DNA from 4 places in the Micromonospora sp. WMMD1076 genome. Region 2 is predicted to be linked to each of the others. Evidence: riboswitches for the same ligand, from Rfam matches in the RefSeq annotation. Region 2 holds a riboswitch; each other region holds the start of a gene.

The links. Region 2 has a riboswitch for cyclic di-AMP ahead of O7622_RS04725 (C40 family peptidase). Riboswitches for the same ligand answer to the same signal wherever they lie in the genome.
Region 1: linked by a shared signal. The riboswitch ahead of O7622_RS13755 (C39 family peptidase) and the one ahead of O7622_RS04725 (C40 family peptidase) in region 2 are both predicted to bind cyclic di-AMP.
Region 3: linked by a shared signal. The riboswitch ahead of O7622_RS26165 (hypothetical protein) and the one ahead of O7622_RS04725 (C40 family peptidase) in region 2 are both predicted to bind cyclic di-AMP.
Region 4: linked by a shared signal. The riboswitch ahead of O7622_RS07045 (hypothetical protein) and the one ahead of O7622_RS04725 (C40 family peptidase) in region 2 are both predicted to bind cyclic di-AMP.

Annotation. Positions count from the first base shown of each region.
Region 1 covers NZ_CP120862.1:2,834,374-2,838,836, reverse strand. The annotation lists gene O7622_RS13765 (CDP-glycerol glycerophosphotransferase family protein) at 1-353, shown strand, start outside; gene O7622_RS13760 (alpha/beta fold hydrolase) at 396-1,142, opposite strand; gene O7622_RS13755 (C39 family peptidase) at 1,370-2,224, opposite strand; cyclic di-AMP (ydaO/yuaA leader) riboswitch at 2,417-2,559, opposite strand; gene O7622_RS13750 (hypothetical protein) at 2,868-3,632, opposite strand; gene O7622_RS13745 (hypothetical protein) at 3,770-4,114, opposite strand; gene O7622_RS13740 (acyltransferase) at 4,196-4,463, opposite strand, start outside.
Region 2 covers NZ_CP120862.1:959,164-963,626, reverse strand. The annotation lists partial or broken gene O7622_RS04740 (dCTP deaminase) at 1-98, shown strand, start outside; partial or broken gene O7622_RS29175 (hypothetical protein) at 144-938, shown strand; partial or broken gene dcd (dCTP deaminase) at 1,134-1,409, shown strand; gene O7622_RS04725 (C40 family peptidase) at 1,474-2,505, opposite strand; cyclic di-AMP (ydaO/yuaA leader) riboswitch at 2,519-2,653, opposite strand; gene O7622_RS04720 (peptidoglycan recognition family protein) at 2,892-4,463, shown strand, end outside.
Region 3 covers NZ_CP120862.1:5,813,549-5,818,011, forward strand. The annotation lists gene O7622_RS26155 (AAA family ATPase) at 1-1,116, shown strand, start outside; gene O7622_RS26160 (cation diffusion facilitator family transporter) at 1,221-2,135, shown strand; cyclic di-AMP (ydaO/yuaA leader) riboswitch at 2,280-2,410, shown strand; gene O7622_RS26165 (hypothetical protein) at 2,415-3,488, shown strand; gene O7622_RS26170 (SRPBCC family protein) at 3,513-3,965, opposite strand; gene O7622_RS26175 (STAS domain-containing protein) at 4,070-4,429, opposite strand.
Region 4 covers NZ_CP120862.1:1,421,776-1,426,238, forward strand. The annotation lists gene O7622_RS07035 (helix-turn-helix domain-containing protein) at 1-224, opposite strand, end outside; gene O7622_RS07040 (carbonic anhydrase) at 392-1,045, shown strand; gene O7622_RS07045 (hypothetical protein) at 1,104-2,132, opposite strand; cyclic di-AMP (ydaO/yuaA leader) riboswitch at 2,136-2,267, opposite strand; gene O7622_RS07050 (YibE/F family protein) at 2,422-3,696, opposite strand; gene O7622_RS07055 (metal-sensitive transcriptional regulator) at 3,851-4,150, opposite strand; gene O7622_RS07060 (heavy-metal-associated domain-containing protein) at 4,231-4,437, shown strand.

The DNA.
Region 1 (4,463 bases), 1.9 Mb from region 2:
AGTGCGTCAACCGCGCCGACGCGCTGGTCTCCGACGTGTCAGGGGTCATCTCCGACTGGCTCTACTCCGGCAAGCCGTACGCGGTCACCGACACCGGCGCCGACGGCGAGCACTTCGTCGAGCGGTTCCCGCTCGCGGCGTCCGGCTACGTGCTGCGGCGCGACATGTCCAACGTGGACGAGGTGCTCACCGGCCTGCTGGACGCCGACCCGAAGGCGGCGCAGCGCTGGGCGGCCCGGACCCGTTACCTGGGCGACTTCCCCGCCGACGGGTACGCCGAGGCGTTCCTGTCCGCCGCCCGCCGGGAGCTGGAACCCGACTGGGCGGTCCCGGTGCCGCGCGCGGCCGGCTAGAAACGCGGGCGGCCCGGCCCGTCGCGCGCCCGGCTCGCCCGCTCAGAGGTACGGGTCGAGCAGGGCGAGCACCGCCTCCGGGTCCTCGACGTGCGCGTTGTGGCCCAGCCCGGGCAGCGTGGCCACCGGCACGCCCAGTTCCTTGAGCTGCGCGTCGGTCACCATCGGGTCCAGCTCGCCCCGGGCCAGCAGCACCGGCACATCGGTGGTGTCCAGCAGCACCGGCAGCCGGGGCTCCCCGACCGCGAACGCCGCCGGGTCCATGGCGAGCCGCCAGCGGCCGTCCTTCCGCCGCAGTCCCGCCTCCACCACCGGATGGTCCGGGGCGAACAGCCCGGCGAGCCCGGAGACCCGCAGGTAGCGGCGGGCCGCCTCGTCACGGGTGGCGAACCAGGTGACCGGCCGGGCAGCCAGTTCCACCGACTTCGCCAGCTCGGCCGGGGACCAGACCGCCTTGATGCCGAGCCCGACCACCGCGTCGACCGGAAGCCCTCGCTGCCGGGCCGCGAGCGCCAGCGCCACCACCCCGCCGAGCGAGTGCCCGAGCAGCACCAGCCGGTCCTCGGGGCCGAGCCGGACCGGGCCGAGCCCGTCGACCACGCGCTGGGCCAGGGCCTCGAACGAGTAGCCGTCGAGCGGCGGCGACCAGCCGTGACCCGCCAGGTCGGGAGCGAGCCAGCGGCCGGGCCAGCGGCGCTCCAGCAGCGGCGCCCAGGGCAGCCACACCTCGCCGGTGGCACCCATGCCGTGCAGGAGAATCAGGTGCCGCTTCCCCGTCGCATCGCCCATTGGCGCAGTCTGCCACCGCCCGCCCCGCCCACGCGAGACCGAACCCCCACCCCCCTCGCCCCCTCGATCTTGCAGTTGCGGCCCCAAGGATGCCCGGCTCGTCCGCTATGACAGGGCCACAAGTGCAAGGTCAGCGAGCCGAGGGCCCCGGGGGCGAGGGCGGAGCGGGGGCGGGGAAGGCCGGCACCCCGGGGTGGGGTGCCGGCCTTCGGAGCGTGCGGGACTTCTCAGGCGGAGTAGCCGCGGCTGGCGATCCAGTGCGCCAGGTCGATCGTGGTGACCCAGTACGAGGGCAGCGACGGGTCGGCCGAGTCGGCGATCCGTACGGTCCGGCCGTCGTCCTTGTAGCCGACCACCGCGACGTAGTGGCCGCCCGGGAACGAGTGCCAGCCACCGTTGGTGTCGGTGGCCGTACCGGCGACGTTCGCGACGACCCCCCGGCCGTTGCTGATCGCCTCGACCACGTCGGCCTGGAGGCGGTCCATCTGGGCCGGGGTGGCCGAGCCGGGAATCATCCGGGTCCGGTACGGGTTGCCCTTGACCTGCTGGTTGAGCACACGGGTGGTGTCCTCGGCCGAGTTGGTGCCCATCTCGGTGGTGCCGAGAGGGCCGGCGAGCGCATCCTGGCTGCGCTCGATGCCGGCGGCGCTGAGCGCGTTGCGCACGGCGGCCGGGCCGCAGTAGAAGTAGTTGATCTGCGCCTGGTAGTCGTAGTCGAGCGACTTGCTCGACGGCGGCTTCGGCTTGGCCTTGGGCGTGGTGTCCGGGTCGGCCGTGACCTTCGCGGACGGGGAGGCGCTCGGCGACGCGCCGGCCGTGGCGGAGACGCTTGGCGGCGCCTGCGGTACGGCGATGCGGGCCTCGCTGCGGCTGGCGGGCTGCTCGCCGAGGCGGGCGGCGCCGAGCTCGGCGACCGCCGCGGTGTTCTCCTGGACCGGGGCGTCGTCACCGGCGGTGGCGACGGTGCCGGCACCGGCGGCCAGCACGAGCGCGGCGGCCGAGCCGGCGATGATCTGGTACGGGCGTTCGGTGACGATCCGTCGCAGCTGACGCTTCAGGTGGTGCTTCACGAAATCCTCCACGGGGCGTGAGCGGCGCACGCCGGCCCGGCACGCGGAGGAACTCACACGTGCTGGCGGGCCGGATGGCCGGGGGATCGGGAACGCCCGTGATGCCGGGCGCCCAAGGGGGCGGTTGCCGGTCGCGCGTCAGGCGCGCGAGGGCACCGCGGTGCCGTGGAGGCGGGGGGACGATCGAGGGGTGGGCACGAGGGGTACTCCTTCCGTGGCCGCCGACCGGGTTAGCTGACGGATTCGGGCGGGAAGTACGCCCTACCGCGGGCCGTGGGCTCGCGGATTCACCCCGATGTTGCTCATGGGTCCCCGGTTCGTGGAACACGATTAGGCGGGTCGGTGCGGCGTCGCCGTCGGCGATCGATTACCGCATCGGACGCGCCGACACTACCGGTGGGTATGTCCCCTGCCAAGCGCCCCGACCTGCGTAAACATGATCCTTGGTAACGGATTTCGGAACACCCGGTTACTGACTTCACTCAATGGGACAAGCAGTTTCGACGGCACCCGGCGGCGGAAAGCGGACAGACGGCGAGGACCCCGCGCGCAATTGCGCAACTCGGTGACCTGTTCTGCGCCCGACGCCCGTTTCGGCGGCCCGGGTGACCGGGTTCACCACGTTCCGGGTAACGATTCGGTCGAGACGGCCGTCTCAGCCGACCCGGGCCGGTCGCCACCGCGCGTTCCGGACCGACGCGGGCACCGGCGAGGCGCTCGGCGTCGCGCTCCGGTACGCCGGGACGGGCCGCAGCGCCGCAGTGGCCGCGTACGCCTCGGCGGCGAGCGTCCGGGCGGCCTCGGCGGCCAGTTCGGCGTCCCGCCAGGCTGCCCGCTCCCGCGCGGCGGCGCTCTCCCATCCGGCCCGGCGCCCGTCCCGGACGGTGCGGGCCAGCACGATCTCCTGCGCGGCCGGGTGCCGGCGCGGATCCCACCCGTTGCGGCGCGCCAGCACGTCGGCGAGCTGACGGGCGGTCAGGTCGCCCCGCCAGTGCGCCGTCATGGCGGCGTGGTGCAGCCAGCGCTCCCGGGCCGCGTACTCGGCAGGGGTGCGTGGCGTGCGCGGGGCGGGCAGCGCGGCGGCGCCGGCGAGGCGGCGGGCGGCGGTGTCCGCCTCGTCGTACGCGGTCCAGGCCCGGTCCGCGTCGTCCTGCGCGGCCAGCCACCGCTCCCGGCGGCGACGTGCCGTCTGGGCGGCCCCGGCGGCGGCCACCGCGACCTCCTCGGCGTACCGGATCAGGTCGTCGCGGCGGGCGGCGTCGGCGTCGGCCGGTTCGGGGGCCGCCTCCGGCGCGGGGTCGCGTTCGGGCCGGGCGACGAGCACGGCGAGCAGGCCCAGCGCGAGCAGCAGCAGGAAGGACCAGATGGCGGCGGCCTCGGGCACGGAGGTGAGGAAGTGGTACAGAGCGGTCTGCGACATGGTCGGCACCTCACGGGAAGGACCTGGCGGGAGGGCCCGCACGACCTCGCCGGGGCGAGCCGGTGGAGAGGGCCGCCGGGGCGGGTGCGGGGATGACGTGCGGTGGGTGCGGGGAACGGGCGCGGCCCGTGAGCGGGTCAGCGGGCGGGCGGGGCCCGCGGGCCGGCCGGTGCGGCGGCCCGTCCGGCCGGGACCGGCTCCGCGACGGCCGGGACGGCCGCCCGGGGCTCGGGCGCCGGCACCTCGGCGGGAGGGGCCTGCCGCTCGGCCACGCGGTCGGCCTCCGGCCGCGTCGCGGTCGAGGCGCCGGTGACCGTGTACGTCGAGGCGGCGACCGCCGGAGCCGGGGCGGCAGCGGCGACACCGGACGGCAGCGTGGCGGCGCCGAACGAACAGGCGACGACCACGGCGAGACTGGCGAGCATCCGGGCGGTCCAGCGCGCCACCCACCAGACGGGGCAGGTGAGCGCGATCGGAAGCACGGGTACAAATTACCGCCGAACCCCCCACTAACGCACCGCCGCACGGCGTGTCGCGGATCGACCGGCGGACGTGTGCGCGTGTCAGTCCGGGCGACGCCGCCCGGCGTACTCGATGTCCTCGGCCGGACCGGTGACGGGCCTCGCGCCGCCGTCGGCGACCGGGCCGGCGGCGGTCTCGGCGGGCCTGCGCGGAGCCGGCACGGCCGGTGCGCGCGACGCCGCGCGGGCCCGGCGGGACGGGCCGAGCAGGCGCATCATCGGTGTCTCCACCCAGCGGTGCAGCGCGGCGGCCAGCGCGAGCGTGACCACCAGGAAGCCGAGCACCGCGACCGGGCCGCGCCAGCCGGGC
Region 2 (4,463 bases):
ACCCGTTCGTGCTGCATCCGGGTGAGTTCGTCCTCGCCTCCACACTAGAAGTCATCACGTTGGGCAACCAACTTGCTGGACGCTTGGAGGGAAAGGCGCTCGCACTCGACACGCCGGTGCCGACACCCTCCGGCTGGACCGTCATGGGCGATCTCAAGGTCGGCGACCACGTCTTCGACGATCGCGGCCGCCCGGTACTGGTTCGTTCTGCCACTGAGGTCATGTCCGGTCGCCCATGCTTTCGCGTCGCATTCTCCGACGGAGAGTCGATCGTCGCCGACGCCGATCACCGCTGGATGACGACCACGCGGGTGGAGCGGAAGCGAATCGCCCGCGGAACGATGACCGGCGGGATGATCCGGACGACCGTGGAGATCGCCTCGGACCTTCACTACGGCGACGGCGAGGTCAACCACCAAGTCGCACTCGCCGAGCCGGTTCAATATCCCACCCGCGAGCTGCCCATCGATCCGTACGTGCTGGGCGCATGGCTCGGCGACGGGACATCCGCCAACGCCGAGTTCACCTGCGCCGACGAGCCGATCCTTGAGGAGATCCGACGGGCTGGCTACCTGGTGCGGAAGACCGTCGCCCCATACGGCTACCGGATCGGTGGAACGGGCCATACCCGCGACGACAGCACCGATGGGTTCATGCCTAACGACTCTCTCTCCAGTTGCCTCAGACGTCTCGGAGTGCTGGGAAACAAGCATGTGCCGCAGCTGTACCTGACCGCGGACATAAGTCAGCGCGTGGCCCTGCTACAGGGACTGATGGACATCGATGGTTACGTCGATGACCGGGGTCGGTGTGAGTTCGTCAGCACCAGGGAACATCTGACGGACGCAGTGGTCGAACTGGCCGCCAGCCTCGGCCTTCGACCAGTCAAACGAAAGAAGCGGGCGATGCTCAACGGCGTCGACAAGGGCCCGGCGTACCAGGTGAAGTTCACGCCGCATGTTCCGGTTTTCCGGCTTCCTCGGAAACTGGCCAGGCAGAAGCTCGATCGCTTCCACCGATTTCGATCGATCGTCGCCGTACAGCCGATGGAATCCGTACCTGTTCGCTGCATCGAGGTGAACGATCCACGCGGGATGTTCCTCGCCGGGCGATCGTTCATTCCCACACACAACTCGAGCCTCGGGCGTCTGGGGCTGCTGACCCACTCGACAGCCGGTTTCATCGACCCGGGCTTCTCCGGTCACGTCACGCTGGAGCTGTCGAACGTGGCGAACCTGCCGATCACGCTCTGGCCGGGCATGAAGATCGGGCAGCTCTGCATCTTCCGGCTCTCCTCGCCGGCCGAGCACCCGTACGGCTCGGCCGTCTACGGTTCGCGGTACCAGGGCCAGCGCGGCCCGACGCCGAGCCGGTCCTGGCGGAGCTGGCGCACCTGGCCGACGCGCTGACGGCACCCGCAGTTGTTAACAGGGGCCCCCTCCTCTACCGGAGGCGTTAAGAGGGGGCCCTTCCTTACACCCGGCCGTAGCTGTTGATGTCGCCGTCGTCGACCCGCTTCATGGTGATCGGCTTGCCGGACTGGGAGGCGTGCACCACCCAGCCGTCGCCCACGTACATCGCCACGTGGTGCAGGTCGCCGTAGTAGAAGACGAGGTCACCGGCGCGCAGCTCGGCCCGGCTCACCCGCTTCGTCATGCCGTGCTGCTGGCGCGCGTTGTGCGGCAGCGAGACGCCGCCCTTGGCCCAGGCCGCCATGGTCAGGCCCGAGCAGTCGAAATGGTCCGGGCCGGCGGCGCCCCAGACGTAGATCTTGCCGATCTGGGCGCAGGCGAACTTGACCGCCGCCCCGGCCGGGCCACCGGGGTAGCCGGCCGGGCAGGGGGCCGGGCGCAGCGGGCCGCCGCCACCGTTGCCGTACACCTTGAGCCGCAGCTTCTGCAGCCGGGCGATCTCGGCGTCGATCTGCTTCTTCTTCACCGCGAGCTGGGCCTCGGTACGCGCCAGCCCGGCGATCATCTCGTCCAGCGGCCTCTTCTTGGCCGCCAGTTCGTCGCGCAGCGCCTCGACGGATCGCACCTGCTCGTGCTGGCGGTGCGCGAAGCGGTCGAGCAGCTCCAGGCCGTTGACCAGGTCGCCGGGCGAGCGGCTGCCCAGCAGCGCGTTGACAGTGGAGAGGTTGTCGCCCTTGTAGGCGTCGGCGGCGAGTCCGCCGACCTGGCCGAGCGCGGCGTCCACCCGGGCCTGGAGGGGTGCGATCTGCCGGCCGAGCGCGTCGGCCTGCTTGCGCCGCGCGGCGAGCTGCTCGCGTACGGCGTTCACCTGTTCGATGACCGGTTCGAGTTTGTTCCAGTCGCTGTCGATCTGCGCCTCGATCTCGGCGACCGAGGGTTCGGCGTGTGCCGCGGTGGCGCCGCCGGTCAGGACGACGGCGGTGCCGACGAGGGCGGCGAGGGCGATGGTGAAGCGGGACCAGCGGGTACGCGGCGCGCCGAGGGACCGGTCGACCGACCGGTTCGACGACGGCCGCGGGGCATGGAGTGCCACCGGGCGTCCGTACTCCTTCTTCCGTATCGCCTACCGGGTTAGCTGACGGATTCGGGCGGGAAGGGAGCCGCCCTACCGCATCGCTGCGGATTCACCCCAGGTACCTGGTTCCCCGGCTCGCCCGGAGGCGACTCGGCGGTGTCGGACCGTCACCGACCGGGTTGGACGGTGAGACGTGCGGCCGACGATTCACCAGAGTAGGGACCGCCGTTATCGATCCGCAACTTCCAGCGGCGTGACACTCCGTACGCGATGACAGGTCAGCCCTCGCCCACAGGTGAAGTTTTCTTTCAACACAGAATACCTGCTGGAAAGGTATTGACCCTCGCGGGTGCGCGGAGTGAGGGTGGAAACGCAGTGACCCCCATCCCTGTCCAGGAGGTTCGATGCACCTCTCCGCCCCGCCGTCGGGCAGACGGATACTGCTCGCCGCCGCAGTGGCGACAGCCACCGCGCTGGCGACCACCGGCCCGGTGACAGCCGCGCCGGACACCGCCGCGCCCGCCTCGGAACGGCAACAACAGTACGCCGCCGCAGCGGCCGAGTACGGCGTACCGCAGAACGTGCTGCTCGGTGTCTCCTATCTGGAGTCCCGCTGGGACACCCACACCGGGCAGCCGAGCACCAGCGGCGGCTACGGCCCGATGCACCTGACCGACGCCGCGCACATCCTCGCCACCCCGGGCAGCGCCCACGTCGACGAGGACGAGGACCCGCGCGGCGACGACTCCCGCCCGCTCACGCTCGACCCGGCCACCGCCGCCGCGCCGACCCAGGAGACGCCGCTGCCGCCCGCCTCCCTCCAGACGCTCGACGCCGCCGCCGCGCTCACCGGGTTCGACGCGCGGGCGCTGCGTACCGACCCGGCCGCGAACATCCGCGGCGGCGCCGCGCTGCTGGCGTCGTACCAGAAGGCTCTGGGCGGGCCGGTCGGCGCCGGCAGCGACCCGGCGGCCTGGTACGGCGCGGTGGCCCGCTACTCCGGCGCGGACACGGCCGACGCCGCGGAGGCCTTCGCCGACGAGGTCTACGACCAGCTCGGCCAGGGCGCCACCCGGACCACCGACGACGGGCAGCGGGTCACGCTCGCCGCGACCGCCGCGAAGCCGGACCGCTCCGCGGTGACCCGGCTCGGCCTGCGCCGCGCCGAGCGGCCGGACGGGCTGGAGTGCCCGGTCCGGCTGGCCTGTGAGTGGATCCCCGCGCCCTACGAGCAGCTCAGCGCCGACCCGGGCGACTACGGCAACCACGACCTGGGCAACCGGCCGAAGCAGCAGAAGATCGAGTACATCGTCATCCACGACACCGAGGGCTACTTCGGCCCGAGCGTCGACCTGGTGAAGCGGGCCGACTATCTGGCCTGGCACTACACGCTGCGCTCGGTGGACGGCTACATCGCCCAGCATGTCAAGACCAAGGACGTGGGCTGGCACGCCGGCAACTGGTACGTCAACGCCAAGTCCATCGGCCTGGAGCACGAGGGCTTCGCCGGCCAGGGCACCTGGTACACCGAGGCGATGTACCGGACCTCCGCCAAGCTGGTCCGCCACCTGGCGCTGAAGTTCGGCATCCCGATGGACCGGCAGCACATCATCGGCCACGACAACGTGCCCGGCACCACCGCCGGCACGGTGCGCGGCATGCACTGGGATCCGGGTCCGTACTGGGACTGGTCGCACTACTTCGACCTGATGAAGGCGCCGTTCCGGACCACCGGCACGGCCCGGACCGGCCTGGTCACCATCGACCCGGACTTCGCCACCAACCGGCCCGCGTTCCTCGGCTGCAACCAGCAGCCGCCCGGCGTCCCGACGCCCACCCCGCCGGCCCAGCCGTGCCCGTCGCGCGGCTCTTCCGCGGTGGTCCTGCGGACCGCGCCGAGCCTGGACGCCCCGCTGGTCAACGACCTCGGGCTGCGCCCGGACGGCACGCCGGACACGATGTACATCTCCGACCAC
Region 3 (4,463 bases), 1.6 Mb from region 2:
CGTGGGGCGCGCCGCAACGAGGTACGCCGGGCGGCGTTCGACGCGGTGCTCGCCGCGCTCTACGCGCAGGCCCGCACGCTGCGGGTGGGCCGCCTGCCGGAGCAGCCCGCGTTCGAGGACGAGATCATCGAGCGGCCCGAGTTCCGCGAGTTCCTCAAGGCGTGGTGGCCCCGGCTGCACCCGCGGCACGTGCTGGACTGGCTGGCCCGCCCGGACCGGCTGCGCCGCTACGCCGGGGGCATCCTCTCCTCGGCGGAGATCCGGCTGCTCGGCGACGCGTACCGGACGCTGGCGGCCGAGGGACTGACGGTGGCCGACATCGCGCTGCTGGACGAGCTGGACGCGCTGCTCGGCAAGCCGGTGCGGCGGGCCCGGCCCAAGCGCGACCCGTACCAGCTCGCCGGTGGCGTGCGTGAGCTGAGCACGTACGCCGATCGGCAGCGCGCCGCCCGCGCGGCGGCGCGGGAGCGTCCGGACGACTACCGCGACTACGCGCACGTGGTGGTGGACGAGTCGCAGGACGTCTCGCCGATGCAGTGGCGGATGATCGGCCGACGCGGGCGGCTGGCGTCCTGGACGGTGGTCGGCGACCCGGCGCAGACCGCCTGGACCGGCGACCCGCAGGAGCTGGACCGGGCCCGTGACCAGGCGCTGGGCCGGCGCAAGCGGCACCGCTACGAGCTGACCACCAACTACCGCAACTCGGCGGAGATCTTCGCGGTGGCGGCGGCGGAGATCCGCCGCCTCTACCCGGACCTGCCGCTGCCCGACGCGGTGCGGTCCACCGGCGTGCCGCCGGTCGAGCGCACGGTGCCCGCCGCCGACCTGCCGGCGGCCACGGTCGAGGCGGCCGAGGCGCTGCTCGCGCAGGTGGAGGGCACCGTCGGCGTGATCACGCCGGTGCCGCGCCGGGACGAGGTGGCCGGCTGGCTGGGCGGGCTCGGCGCGGGCCGCCTCCAGGTGGTGACCAGCCTGCAGGCCAAGGGCATGGAGTACGACGGCGTGGTGCTGGTGGCGCCGAGCGAGATCCGGGCCGATCCCGGTTCGGGCGTGCGCACGCTCTACGTGGCGCTGTCCCGGGCCACCCAGCGTCTCACCACGCTCGACCCCACCTGACGGAGACCCGGCAGTGATCCGGAAGTCACCCACAGTTCAGTTGCATACATAGCGATGTGAACATACATTGAGCCTGGCCGGTACGGGGCAGGAAGGGTGTTGGCGTGGGCGCAGGTCATGACCACAGCGGCGCGGTGACGAACGCGGCACACCGCCACCGGGGCCGCCTCTGGGCCGCCTTCGCGCTGCTCGCCGCCCTGATGGTGGTCGAGGCGGTGGCCGCGTTCACAACCGGCTCGCTGGCCCTGCTCTCCGACGCCGGGCACATGTTCACCGACGTCCTCGGCATCGGCATGGCGCTGGCCGCGATCACCGCCACCCGCCGCGCCGGCACCGACCCGCAGCGCACGTTCGGGCTCTACCGGCTGGAGGTGCTCGCCGCCCTCGCCAACGCCGTGCTGCTCGGCGCCGTCGCGATCTACGTCCTGGTCGAGGCGGTACGCCGGTTCGGCGAGCCGCCGGAGGTGCTGGCCGGCCCGATGCTCGTGGTGGCGGTGCTCGGCCTGCTCGCCAACATCATCGCGTTCGCGCTGCTGCGCGCCGGGTCGAAGGAGAGCATCAACCTGCGCGGGGCGTACCTGGAGGTGCTCGGCGACCTGCTCGGCTCGCTCGGCGTGATCGCCGCCGCGCTGGTCATCACGGTGACCGACTGGTGGTGGGCGGACCCGCTGGTCGCCGTCGGGATCGGCCTGTTCATCCTGCCGCGCACCTGGCGGCTCGGCCGGGCCGCGCTGCGCATCCTGGTGCAGGCCGCGCCGGAGCACCTCCAGGTCACAGCCGTGCACGACCGGCTGGCCGCCGTACCCGGCGTGGCCGAGGTGCACGACCTGCACGTCTGGACGCTCACCTCGGGCATGGAGGTGGCCTCGGCGCACCTGACCACCGACCCGGGCGTGGACCCGGGCGTGGTGCTGGCCGCCGCGCGGGCCGCCCTGCACGAGGACTTCTCCATCGATCACGCCACGTTGCAGGTCGAACCCGGAGCGTCGGCCGGAGTGTGCGGACAGACCGAGTGGTGATTAGGACACACTTAAATCCCTGTGGCTAATGTAGTCTTATGCCGGTTTTGCCCCGCCTAGTGGCGCTGCTCGACGGAGCCGCGCCCGGGCAGCGCCGGTAGTCTCGGTCGCGGCCGCACCCGCGGACGCCACCCGGCCCCGGTGGGGCGGCCGTCGCCTAATCGTCCGCAGGGACGAGCCGGGGAACCACGTACGTGGGGTGCATCCGCGTCAGCGGTAGGGATTTTCCGTCCCGAACCCGTCAGCTAACCCGGTCGGCGTTGACGGAAGGACGTGTGCATGCCCGCAGTGGCACCTGTACGACGGACGGCCGCCCGGTTGGCGGCCCTGCTCGTCGCGACGCTGGCCCTCGGCGTCGCGACCGTTCCGGCCTCCCCCGCCTCCGCGGCGCCGGTGACCGGCCTGCTCGCCGCAGCGCCCGGCGACGACGAGGGTGGCACGCCCGAACTGCGTGCCCAGCTCGACGCGGCCGGCAAGGGCTGGCTGGAGGCGAAGGCCGCGCTCAACCGGTCGGTGACCCGCCAGAAGCAGCTCAACGACCAGCTCAAGACGGTCGGCGCCGAACTGGCCGTCCGCGACGCCAAGGTCGGCGAGATCGCCGTCGTGGCGTACCGCAACGGCCGCCTGGGCACCGCCGGGGCGCTGCTCGGCAGCAGCAGCCCGGAGGGCTTCATGGACCGGGCCGCCGCGCTGGAGCAGGTCGCCGCGCACGAGGACCGTACGCTGCGCGACCTGATCACCACCCGGGACGAGGCCACCCGCACCCGCGCCCAGCTCGACGCAGAGATCCGCGAACAGCGCAAGCAGGTGACGGTGATGGCCAAGCGCAAGGAGCAGGCCGAGCGCGCCCTGGAGGTGGCGAACGACAGCACCTCGCGCAGCAGCAGCGGCGGTGGCAGCGTCCAGGGCACCTCCGGCAAGAACGCGAAGCCGGCACCGCGCAACTCGGACGGCTCCTGGCCGTCGGAGTCGTGCAGCGTCAACGACCCCACCCCGGCGAACGGCTGCATCACCCCGCGCACGCTGCACGCGCTGCAACAGGCCAAGGCGGCGGGCTTCACCAGGTACGTCTCGTGCCACCGGCCCAGCGGCTCGGGTGAGCACCCGAAGGGGCGGGCCTGCGACTTCGCCGCGCAGAAGAACGGCTTCGGCGGCGTGGCCACCGGCGGTGACCGGACGTACGGCAACAACCTGGCCGCGTACTTCGTGCGCAACGCCGACCCGCTCGCCGTGCTCTACGTGATCTGGTTCAAGCAGATCTGGCTGCCCAGCAGCGGGTGGAAGTCGTACAGCGGCGGCAACGGCGACCCGTCCAGCGACCACACCAACCACGTGCACCTGTCGGTGTACTGAGCCGCCCCGAGAGGGCCGGCCGGATCAGGCCGGCCGACCCTCCAGGGTCGCTCCGAGACGCGCCGCCAGGCCCAGGTGAGCCGCCCGGGCCTGGCGGAACGCGTACCCGAACAGTGGCGCCGGCGCGGTGAGCGTGATCTCCACGTCGATGCGTACCGTGCCGTCGGGCTCGTCGCGCAGCCGGGTGTGGTTGCGGACGGTCGTCGCGGGCTGCTGCCGCGCCACCGTGACCACCTCGTCCTCGCCGGCGATCAGCACGTCCGCCTGGTACGTGACCGGGAAGTGCAGCGGGCCGAGTTGCAGCCGGTCGGTGATCGCGTAGCTGGCCAGCGCGCCCGGCCGGGACGGCAGCTTCCGGACCCGGACGATCAGCGGATGCAGCTCACCCTGGCGACTCAGGTCACCGAGCAGGGCCACCGCTTCGGCCCGGCTGCACCGGGCCTGCACGGTGTAGCTGAAGCTGTCGCTGCTCTGCAAGCGGGGCCCCCTCGCCGTCGTGCGTCGCGACGATCGTCCCGTACCGACGCCGGACTGGCAACGGGTAGAAGGTCCCCTGGCCGCAGGGGGTGTGAGCGGCACGCTCAGGCGCCGGGCAGCACCTCGGGGGTGTCGTCGGCGAACCACGGCTCGGGCGCGCCGAACAGGCCGAGCAGGCCGGTCACCCAGAGCTGCCGGTGCACGAACCGGCTCGGCTCGGTGACCACGAGCTTGACGCCGCTGACCTCGCAGGTCTGGAAGCCGGCGACCATGGCGCTGATGCCGACCGAGTCGATGAACGTGACGAGCCGCATGTTCAGCTCGATCCGCGCCGGGCGGCCCTTCGCGAGCACCTCGGCGATCGCTTCCCGCACCTCGTACGCGGTGTCGACGTCGATCTCCCCACGGGGCGCGATCTGGACGACACCACCCGGCCGCACCGACTTCACGATCGACAGGCTCACGCGAGCACCTCCACTCGCCCGAAACGGGCGCCTC
Region 4 (4,463 bases), 460 kb from region 2:
TCGTTGCGCCGTCCCACCCGCGTACGACGCAGGTAACCCCCGGCCTCCAGGTCGGCGACGATGGCCTGGGCCGCCCGTTCGGTCACGCCCACCTCGTCTGCCACGTCCCGCAGCCGGGCGGTGGGGTTGCGTGCGATCGCCAGCAGCACGTGGCCGTGGTTGGTGAGGAAGGTCCAGTTACGGCGGCTCCCGTCCTCAACTGGTGTGGTCGCCATGGTGGTCATGCTATGGCCACCGCCGCCACCGGCCCGAATCGGCGCGGGCCGGGGCGGGCGGCAACGGGAAAGTATGAAATGCGTATCACGAATCTTGACGTGTCCTGAGGTGCGTGTGACCGTGGGTCGCGAGGCCGTTCGGCCTGGTGGTTCCCCAGGTAGACGAGGTGAGGGACATGACGCCGAGCACCCCGGAGCAGGCACTGACCGAACTGCGTGCCGGTAACCACCGGTTCGTCACCGGCGTCCCGCAGCATCCGAACCAGGACGCCGGGCACCGGGCGGCGGTCGCGGACGGCCAGCATCCCTTCGCGGTGATCGTCGGCTGCTCCGACTCGCGGCTCGCCGCCGAGATCATCTTCGACCGCGGTCTCGGTGACCTCTTCGTGGTGCGGACGGCCGGGCACACCGCGGGGCCGGAGGTGCTCGGCAGCGTCGAGTACGCGGTCACCGTGCTCGGCACCCCGCTCGTGGTGGTGCTCGGGCACGACTCGTGCGGCGCGGTCCAGGCCGCCCGGGAGGGGTTCCGGACCGGCGCCGCCCCGGTCGGGCACCTGGGCGCGGTGGTGGACGCGGTCTCGCCCAGCCTGCTGCGCGCCGCCCGCCAGGGCGTGGACGACCTGGACGGCATCGTCGACGTCCACATCGCGCAGACCGTCGAGACGCTGCTGGCCCGGTCCGCCGTGCTGGCCGAGCGGGTGGCGGCCGGGCGGTGCACGGTGGTGGGCATGTCGTACCGGCTCGCCGGCGGCGAGGTGCGGACCGTGGCGCAGTCCCCGGCTCCGCTGCCCGCTCCGGCGGCGCCCGCCGACCCGGCGCTGGCCGGCTGACACGCACGGATGACGAAGAAGGGCCGCCCTCGGGCGGCCCCTTCTCGCTGTGCCCGGGTCAGAGCATCGACATGTGGACGTGGTCGGTGTGGTTCGAGGGTCCGCTGTACGAACTCCAGCCGGTGGCCGGGAACCAGATCTGCCGGTTCCAGATGACGTAGTAGATGCCCAGCCGGTCGGCGTTGCGGATGAGGAAGGCGGCCACCTCGTTGCCGTACCTGCGGGTGTCGTTGTTGTGCCAGGCCGCGAAGCCGCTGTTCTGGAGCGACCAGTCACACGCCTTGCCCTTGGGGTGCTCCCACGGCCCGCCGGGCCGGTAGCAGCCCACGAAGCGCTTGAAGCCCGCGCGCCGGACCTCCTTGTACGCGTGCAACGTGCGCGGCGTGACGCAGCCCGAGGTGGTCGGGTCGTCCTCGCTGCACGACTCCGCCTTCCACCCGCCGTCGGCGGTACGGCCGGGGCCGATCTTGGCGACCGGTGAGGTGGCGGAGACCAGGCCGCCGGTGAAGCCGAGACCGCCGACGAGCTTCAGCGCGCGCTCGGCCTGCACCTTCTCGCGCTCCATCGCGTTCTTCTGCTTCTCCTGCTCGCGCACCTCGGCGTCGAGCGCGATCTTGGCCTGCTCGGCGCGGGTCTTGACCGCGTTGATGGCGGCCAGGCGCTGCGCGTTGAGGAGGTTCAGCTCGTCCAGGGCGTTGACCCGGCGGACGAACGAGTCGGGCGAGTTGCTCTCCAGCAGCATCGCCATCGCGCCCATCCGGCCGGTCCGGTAGGACTGGGCGGCGAGCTGGTTGACCTGCGGGCTGAGCGCTTCGAGCTCGGCCTGTGCCGTCCTCACCTCGGCCGCCAGCCGCCGCTGGCGGTCCTGCGACTTGGCGAGCTTCGCCTTGGCCTGGAGGAAGGCCCGGTTGGCGGCGTCGATCGCCTCGGTGATGAGCGGCGGTTCGCCGTCCTCCTCGTGTCCCGAGGGGGTGCCGGGGGCCGCCGCGGTGGGGGCCGCGGTCGCCGGGGTCGGCCCGGCCAGCACGGCCAGCGAGGCCAGCACGGCCACCACGGGTGTCAGCCAGCGGCGCAGGGGTGCCGTCACAGTGTTCCCTTCCGTCGGCCGCCGACCGGGTTAGCTGACGGGTTCGGGACGGAAGTGGCCCCTACCGCTGTCGCGGATTCACCCCATGTACCTGGTTCCCCGGCTCGCCCGCGGGCGATTGGGCGGCGGCACCGCTGGCGCCGGTGCGCGCCTTCGGCGGTGACCGGCAGCGAGGTTACCTGACAGCACTCCTGAGGATCTACGTCCGGAAGCCGACCAATAGCGAGATTTCGCCGTGGCGCACCGTGACCAGCGTCGCGTTTGAAATCGATGGTCACGCTGCGGAGTGTCACCATGCGGCCTCCGTGCTCTTTCCGCCGCCCAGGGCCTCCAGCGCGTCGTGGCGTCCGGCCGGCGGCCGGGCCGCGGGTGGCGCAGGCTCCGCGCCGCCCGAGCGCCGCCCGGCGGTGGTCACGATCGCGGCCAGTCCGGTCGTCAGCGGTACGGCGGCGATCAGGCCGAGCGTCGCCACCGCGCTGCGGACGATCTCCTGGGCGAGGAACTCGCTGGTGAGGATCTCGCTCACCGGGCGGGAATCGGCGACCAGGAGGAGCAGCAGCGGCAGCGAGGCGCCCGCGTACGCCAGCACGATGGTGTTGACTGTGGATGCGATGTGGGCCCGGCCGACCCGGGTCGCCGCCCGGTAGAGCTGCCGCCGGGACAGCCCGGGGTTGGCGTGCGCCAGTTCGGTGACGGTGGCCGCCTGGGTGACTGTGACGTCGTCCAGCACGCCCAGCGAGCCGATGATGATGCCGGCCAGCAGCAGCCCGTGCAGGTCCACGCCGCCCTGGAACATGGACAGCGTGGTGGCGTCCTCGCTGCCGAAACCGGTCAGGTGGGTGGCGGACGTGGCGAGCAGGCCGAGCACGCCGGTGACCACCAGGCTGCCGAGCGTGCCGAGCACCGCCACCGACGTCTGCGCGGTGATCCCGTGGGTCAGGTAGAGCACCACGAACATGATCAACGCGGCGCCCACGATCGCCACCAGCAACGGTGGCTGGCCGGCGCCGATGCCCGGCAGCACGAAGCCGAGGAGGATGGCGAAGCTGGCCACCAGGCCGCCGAGCGCGGCGAGCCCGCGCCAGCGGCCGAACGCCACGATCGCGGCGGCGAACAGCACCATCAGCCAGATCAGCGGCGTACCGCGCTGGTGCTCGGCGATGTTGTAGGACTTCACCGCCGGGTCGCCCGGGTCGGTCAGCTCGACCAGGACGACCTCGTCGCCGACCGCGACCCGGGGTGCGCCGGGCCCGGCCGGGATCGGCGTCTCGACCTGCCGGCCCGCGTCCGGGCCCTGCTCGGCGGTGACTGTCACAGTGCCGCAGGGGCCACCCCCGCCGTCCGGCGCCTCCGGGGTCGGCGGGCAGGGCTCGGTGACCACACGGGTCACTGTGCCGTGGTAGCGGGGGACGTCCGCTCCGCCGACCGGCTCCCGGTCCTGCCGGGGCCAGAGCACCAGCGTCGCGATCACGGTGAGCGCGAACAGCGGCACCACCACGGCGACGAGCAGCCGTCGTACGCCCGGCGGTGCGGCGGGTGCGGGGCGGGTGTGGTCGGCACCCATGGCGTCTCTCCCAACGGTCGCGGCGACGCCTGGTCCGCCGGACCGGTCTGGTCACCCGGCCGGCGCGGACGTGTCGACCACGTCCGGGTCGTCGCCCGGCCATGGTAGGCGGCCCGGCCGGCCGCTCCCGGACGCCGCGACCGGAGGTCTCCGCTCAGCCGCGCTTCATCAGGCGGCCGACGGCGGCCATCATCTCGGTCGCCATCTCGTCGGCCCGGCCCTCGGCGGCGCCCTCGTGCATGCAGTGCCGGGCGTGCCCGTCGAGCAGGCCCAGCCCGACCTTGTCCAGCGCCGCCTGGATGGCCGAGATCTGCGTCAGCACGTCGATGCAGTAGCGGTCGTCCTCGACCATCTTCTCGATGCCACGGACCTGGCCCTCGATCCGGCGGAGCCGGCCGAGGAGTTGGTCCTTGCTGGCGGTGTAGCCCCGGGTCGGGCTGGACGGCGCGGTCATGAGACCGAGGATAGCGTACCCCTCGGGGGTATGCTAACGTTCCGAACGTACCCCTAGGGGGTATCAGATCGGAGGGCGAGATGGAGACCACCTACCAGGTGAACGGCATGACCTGCGGGCACTGCGTCAACTCGGTGAGCACCGAGCTGAGCGCGCTTCCGGGCGTCACCGACGTCCAGGTCGACCTGGCCGGCGGCCGGGTCACCGTCACCAGTCAGAACCCGCTGGACGCGGACGCGGTCCGCGCGGCGGTCGACGAGGCCGGCTACGACCTCGCCGGTGCGTGACGGGTCCGGCGGACCCGCGACAACCG